2 regions of the Promicromonospora sp. NPDC090134 genome follow, and region 2 is predicted to be linked to the other one. Evidence: predicted binding sites of a transcription regulator. Region 2 holds the regulator's gene; the other holds the start of a gene.
The links. The regulator LexA, encoded in region 2, represses DNA repair genes until DNA is damaged. The targets are predictions, from matches to a motif close to TCGAACANNTGTTCGA.
Positions count from the first base shown of each region.

Region 1: a site for LexA is predicted at 1,677-1,692, ahead of ACIPN7_RS10410 (DUF222 domain-containing protein). Genes of this name have one in related genera too.

Region 1 covers NZ_JBIVCZ010000003.1:170,009-173,371, reverse strand. The annotation lists gene ACIPN7_RS10410 (DUF222 domain-containing protein) at 140-1,609, opposite strand; gene ACIPN7_RS10405 (MMPL family transporter) at 1,900-3,363, opposite strand, start outside.
Region 2 covers NZ_JBIVCZ010000002.1:48,071-51,433, reverse strand. The annotation lists gene ACIPN7_RS06680 (ATP-dependent DNA helicase) at 1-270, shown strand, start outside; gene ACIPN7_RS06675 (L-lactate dehydrogenase) at 280-1,269, shown strand; gene lexA (transcriptional repressor LexA) at 1,343-2,158, opposite strand; gene ACIPN7_RS06665 (LysM peptidoglycan-binding domain-containing protein) at 2,350-2,844, shown strand; gene nrdR (transcriptional regulator NrdR) at 3,007-3,363, shown strand, end outside.

The sequences.
Region 1 (3,363 bases), on a different contig from region 2:
CGCCCCGGCCAGCTCGGTCGCGGGGCCCGTCCCGGCGGGTGCGCACCGAGCTGGCCGGCGTCGGTCGGGCACGAACTGGGCACTCTCGTCCCGCCCGGTCGAAGTGCGTGGTGAACGGTGTGCCTTGGTGACTGCCTGGTCATGTGATGCTCGTGCGGGTGGGGTGTGTGACGTGCCCGTTCGGGTGCGTGAAGTGCCAGCCCTCGTCGTAGTGCATGGTGATGTCCTGCGTGTCGACGAGGTCGTGGTGGTGGTAGCAGAGCAGGGCGGCGTTGGTGGTGGAGGTCTCGCCGCCGTGTGCCCAGTGGCGTAGTGCGTGGTGGACCTCGCAGCGCGTGGGCGGTTGGTCGCACTGGCCGTAGACGCAGTGCTGGTCGCGGGCGATGACCGCCCGGCGCAGCTGCCCGGTGACCGTACGTTTGCTCCGGCCGACGTCCAGGATCTGTGAGTCGGATCCGAACACGATGCGGGTGACCTCGCTGTCACAGGCGATGCGGCGCAGGAGCGAGGTCGGCACCGGGGTGCTCGTCTCGGTGAAGACGGCAGGACGCTTGATGCGAGGAACGCCGTCCGGGCCGATCGAGCTCGTCGGTCCGGTCGGGACGCTCGTGCCCGGGTGCTCCGCGTCGCTCCGGGCGGCGCTCCTGGCGGCGAGGGCCTGGAGCTCGGTCCAGGACACGGTCACGCTCAGGTGCGGGCGGACGGATGCGCCGGTACCGGTGCGGCCGGTGTCGAGCACGACGCGGCTCAGGTCGGCGAGGGCCTGGGCCCGGCGCTGACCGGGCGTGCGGTCATCGCCGGTGGCCGGTGCGCCCATGATCGAGCCGATCGCCGTGGTCAGCGTCTGGCCGTGCTCCTCGGTGAGGAACCCGCTCAGGTGGTAGCCGCCCAGCGTGGGTGCGACGTCGAGGTACTCGCGCTGCCTGGCCTTCGTGTATCCGCGCTCGTCGGCGTCGGGGTCCGCGTGGCGGGCGAAGTAGCGCACCAGACCGCGGAACCGGTCGGGCCCGTTCTGGGTCGACCAGTCGAGCAGCTGCTCCTCCCACGTAGGCTCGGCTGAAGTCGTCGGTGTCCCCGTCGTCGGCTCGTCGGGCACAGGTCCAGCGGGTGCGTCCTCAGCGGGACCCGGGTCAGGGGCGGAGCCGGCCTGGTCGATGGTGGGCACGTCGACCGCCGGGGCGGCCAGGGCCTCGGTGCGGGTGGCGCTGGTGGTGGTGACGTCGACCAGGACCCGGATCTTGTCGATACCCACGTGACCCGCCAGGCCTGCCGACAGGGTGGCGGGCAGGTGGTCGCGCAGGGCCCTGGCGGTGCGGACGTCGCGTCGGGCGGTCACCGTCTGGACGTCCTCGGCGCGAGCCAGCCAGACGGCGAAGGTGCGTGCGCCCGTCTGGGCCCAGAGCCCGGCGGCCTCGATCCGGGGCAGGATCGACCAGCGCACGGCATCCATGCGCGCGCCGGCCACGCGCAGGCGGGCGGACGCCGACACCAGACCCGAGGTCGTCATGGGCTCGTGCGGTGGTGCGGTGAGCTCGTCCAGCAGCGCGTCGAGGTCGGTCAGGACGTCCTCCAGGGCACGCGGAGTGCCTCCACGCTCTTCTCCTGCCATGGTTCACACCACCTCTCGTGCGCGATCTCGAACGCCAGGTTCGCCCTACGGCGTTGTTGCGAGTCTATCGAACGAATGTGCTGTGGGTTGGGCAGAAAAAAGATCTGTGGATAACTCTTCCGTCCCGCGAAGCCTCCGCCTCACGGCGACGTCCTCCCGGAATCCGTGGCGAAAAGGAAAGGGCCGGCCGGCCCCTCAGGACCGGCCGACCCGTCAGCCACCTACCGAATACCCCCTATCGAATACCCCCTAGCGAGCTCCACGCACCGAGTTCCTTCGACCGAGCCTCGCTACTTCTCACCACGCCCCAGCTTGGACGGCCACCAGATCTTCCGGCCGATGTCGTACGTGAGCGCCGGGACCAGCAGCGAGCGGACGGCGAACGTGTCGAGCAGCACGCCGAACGCGACGATGAAGGCGAGCTGGACCAGGAACAGCACCGGGATCACGGCGAGCGCCGTGAACGTCGCGGCGAGCACCAGGCCCGCCGACGTGATGATGCCGCCCGTCAGCCGCAGCCCGCGCAACACGCCCTCGCGGGTGCCGTGCACGAGCGACTCCTCTCGGACCCGGGTCATCAGGAAGATGTTGTAGTCGATCCCGAGCGCCACCAGGAACACGAACCCGAACAGCGGGACCGCCGGGTCGGCGCCCGGGAAGCCCAGCACGTCGTTGAAGACCAGCGCGGAGACGCCCATGGCGGTCCCGAACGACAGCACTGTGGTCAGGATGAGCAGCACGGGGGCGAGCACCGCGCGCAGCAGCAGCATGAGGATGACCAGGATCACCACGAGCACGATCGGCACGATGACCGTGCGGTCGCGGATCGACGCCTCGTTCGTGTCCAGGTCCGTCGCGGACTCGCCGCCGACCAGGGCCGCGGGCAGCTCGTCGGCGTAGGCGGCGCGCAGGTCGCGCACGGTCTGCTCCGCGGCCAGCGAGTCCGCGGCGTCGCCGAGCGTGCCCTGGAGCAGCACCGCGCCGTCGGACACCACGGGTTCCGGGGCCGGCGAACCGGGCGGGCCGAAGGGCTGCACGCCGTCCTTGGTCACCGGCGCGGTCGAGCTCGCGGTGTCGGCCGTGATCGCGACGTCCTCGATTCCGTCGTCCGCCAACAGGACGTCGGCCGCGCGCTGCAGGTCCTCCTGCGGCGCGATCACGTAGACCGGGCTGCCCGACCCGGCCGGGAAGTGCTCGGCGAGCCGCTCCTGCCCGTCGCGTGCCTCGGAGGAGCCCAGGACGAGCTCCGACTGCGGCACGCCCGAGGCCTGGAGCTGGGTGATCCCCAGGCAACCGAGAGCGAGCACCGCCGCCGTCGTGATCCAGATGGTGCGCGGCCTGGAGCGGATCGCGCGCGAGACCCGTCCCCACAGCCCGACCTCCTCGGCGCCGGACTCCGCCGCGGAGGGGTCGTAGACGGGGCGCCGCGGCCAGAACGCCGCCCGGCCGAACGCCAGCAGCAGGGCCGGGAGCAGCGTCAGCGCGGCGAGCATCGAGAAGGCGATGCCGACGGCGGCGACCGGTCCCAGCGTGCTGTTGGACCGCAGCTCGCTGAACACCAGGCAGAGCAGGCCGGCGATGACGGTGCCGCCCGAGGCCAGGATCGGCTCGACCGAGCCGCGCAGCGCGCGCAGCGTCGCGGTCCACCTGTCCGGGGTGTGCAGCAGCTCCTCGCGGAACCGCGCCACGTACAGCAGCGCGTAGTCCGTGGCCGCGCCGATCACGAGGATGAACAGGATGCCCTGGGTCTGCCC
Region 2 (3,363 bases):
GACCCGGTCAAGGCCGCGCGCGCTCGCGCCGTCGAGCAGGCGGGCGGCAACGGGTTCATGGCAGTGTCCGCGCAGCACGCCGCGCTGCTGCTCGCGCAGGGCGCGGGACGCCTGGTGCGCAGCATGGACGACCGGGGCGTCGTCGCGGTCCTCGACCCACGGCTCGCGACGGCACGGTACGCGTCGTTCCTGACCCGGTCGATGCCCGGGTTCTGGCCCACCACCGACCCGAAGCTGGTCCGCGCCGCGCTCGCCAGGCTCGACACATAGCCTGAGGGCATGGCAGCCCCCTCGGACGTCCCCGCCGCCCAGCCCGCCGGATCCCGCACCACCAAGATCGCCGTGGTGGGTGCGGGGGCCGTGGGGTCGACGCTCGCCTTCGCGGCGCTGACCCGCGGCTCCGCCCGCACCATCGCCCTGCTCGACATCGACCGGCAGAAGGTCGACGCCGAGGTGCTGGACCTGCAGCACGGGCTGATGTTCACGTCCCAGGCGCACGTGATCGGCTCGGACGATCCGGCGGTGTGCGAGGGGGCCGACGTCGTGGTGGTCACGGCGGGCGCCAAGCAGAAGCCCGGCCAGAGCCGCGTCGACCTCGCCGAGGCGACGATCGGTCTGATGCGCACCATCCTGCCGGGCCTGGTCGAGGTCGCACCCGACGCGACCTACCTCATGGTGACCAACCCCGTGGACGTGGTGACCTACGCGGCCCTCAAGATCTCGGGGCTGCCCCGCGAGCGGCTCTTCGGCAGCGGCACCGTGCTCGACTCGTCGCGGCTCCGCGTGGTGCTCGCGGAACGGTGCGGGGTGGCCGTCGGGAACGTGCACGCCTACATCGCCGGGGAGCACGGCGACTCGGAGATCGCGCTCTGGAGCTCCGCCTCGATCGGCGGCGTGCCGTTGCTCGACTGGGTGCCGGTCGGTGGCGCCGCGCCCCTGGACGCCGCGGTGCGCGCGGAGGTGCACCACGAGGTGGTCGACTCGGCCTACCGGATCATCGCGGGCAAGGGCGCCACCAACTACGCCGTGGGCCTGGCCGCGACCCGCATCATCGAGGCGGTGCTCAAGGACGAGCGCCGGATCATGCCGGTGTCCTCGCTGCTCGATGACTACCACGGCATCAGCGACGTCTGCCTGTCGGTGCCGTCCCTCGTGGACCGGCGAGGCGTCACGAGCACCGTGCAGGTACCCATGTCGGACGACGAGCTGGCCGGGCTGCGCGCATCGGCCGACAGCGTGCGTGCGGTGCAGCGGCGTTTCGGGTTCTAGGGGGTAGGCAACGCGACAGGCCCGACCACCGTGAGCCGGTGATCGGGCCTGTCGGGAACCCTGGTGCCTCGGGTCAGAGGCTGCGCAGCACCGCGACGACGCGGCCCAGGATCTGCGCCTCGTCACCCGGGATGGGCTCGTAGGCCGGGTTCTGCGGCAGCAGCAGCACGTGCCCGTCGGTCTGCTTGAACGTCTTGACCGTGGCCTCGCCGTCGATCATGGCGGCGACGATCTCGCCCTGCTCGGCCACGTTCTGGCGGCGCACCACGACCCAGTCCCCGTCGCAGATCGCGGCGTCGACCATCGAGTCGCCCGCGACCTTGAGGAGGAACAGCTCGCCGTCACCCACGAGCTGGCGGGGGAGCGGGAAGACGTCCTCGACGACCTGCTCGGCGAGGATCGGCCCACCGGCCGCGATGCGGCCGACGAGCGGCACGTACGACGGCGGCGGGGTGCTCGCGTCGTCCGGCACCGAACCGCCCCAGTGGACCTGGCCGCTACGCCGCGGCTCGGGCCAGTGGATCTCACCGCGCGTCGGCTTCTCGACCTGCTCGGCCAGGGGCTCGACGAGCTCCATGGCACGCGGCCGGTTGGGGTCGCGGCGCAGGAAGCCCTTCTTCTCCAGCATCTGGAGCTGGTGCTTGACGCTCGACGGGCTGGCCAGCCCGACGGCCTCGCCGATCTCGCGCATCGACGGCGGGTATCCGCGCGTCTCGAACGACTGCCGAATCGTGTCCAGCACAAGGCGCTGCCGCTCGGTGAGGCGGTCTGCCGGCGAGATCGCGTGCACGCCGGCGACCGCCCCGTCGCCCGGCGCGTCCAACGTGGCGACGCCCGAGAGTGCCGTGTCGACGGCTCTCGTGTCGCTGGTCCCGTCCCGTCCCGTCATGCCCGTGCCCCTCCCGTTCCGACAAATGTTCTCCTGTGCGCTGCCCACTCTAGATCACAAATGTGCTCGGCTCAAACGAATGTTCGAGCGTGTCTCGACTTCTACGGTGTCCCGTGCTACACAATGGTACGAGCGTTCGACGAACGTGTGTATGACGGACAAGAGTTCGAGTCACCTTTCGAGGAGGGGCCATGGGGGACGTGATCCCGCTGCGGCAGTACACCCCGGTGTACGGGCCGGCGTATGCGACGGTGCCCGGATCGAGCGCGGTCCGGGCGTATCGGCCGGGCCCGGCGCACACCCCGAGCCGGGCGTCGGCACCGCCCCGGCCGCGTCCGACCGCCTCCTCGTACGCGCCGCGCGGGCCGCGCACGTTCGCCGACCGGCTCGGGCTCGCGGGGCTGCGGCTCACCCGGCGCGGCCGGGTCGTGCTGGTGCTGCTGGCGATGCTCGTGGTCGCGCCGATGGCGACGTGGGGAGCGACCGCCGTGGCCAGCTCGCCGGGTGAGCCGACGGAGGTCCGCGTGCACGCGGTGCAGCCGGGGGAGACGCTCTGGGGCTTCGCCGAGCAGATCGCGGAGCCCGGGGAGGACGTCCGGCAGGCGGTCGCACGGCTGCAGGACCTCAACGAGATGACGTCGGGCACCGTGCGGGTCGGCGAGCTCCTCCTGCTCCCGAAGGAGTGACCGGAGGGCCCCCGAAAAGTGGCCGAACGCCCCGACGAAGTGGACGGAGGCCACGATTCGCCGTCAAATGTTGCGGCGATGTTGCATGGGGGTGGTTTGCCCGCTTACGGTCGGGGCGCGACCGGATGTCTCCGGTCCGTGGCCGACCACGCAGGAGTCAGCATGCACTGCCCGTTCTGTCGCCACGCCGACTCGCGCGTGGTGGACTCGCGGACCGCCGACGACGGCCTGTCGATCCGGCGCAGGCGGCAGTGCCCGAACTGCAACCGGCGGTTCACCACCGTCGAGACGGCCAGCCTGTCGGTGGTCAAGCGTTCCGGCGCCACCGAGCCGTTCAGCCGCGACAAGGTCGCCGCGGGCGTGCGCAAGGCCTGCCAGGGCCGCCCCGTCAGTGACGACGACCTGGCCATTCTGGCGCAGCGGGTCGAGGAGACCCTGCGGAGCAACGGCAGCGCCGAGATCGACGCGTACGAGGTGGGCCTCGCGATCCTCGGCCCCCTGCGCGAGCTCGACGAGGTG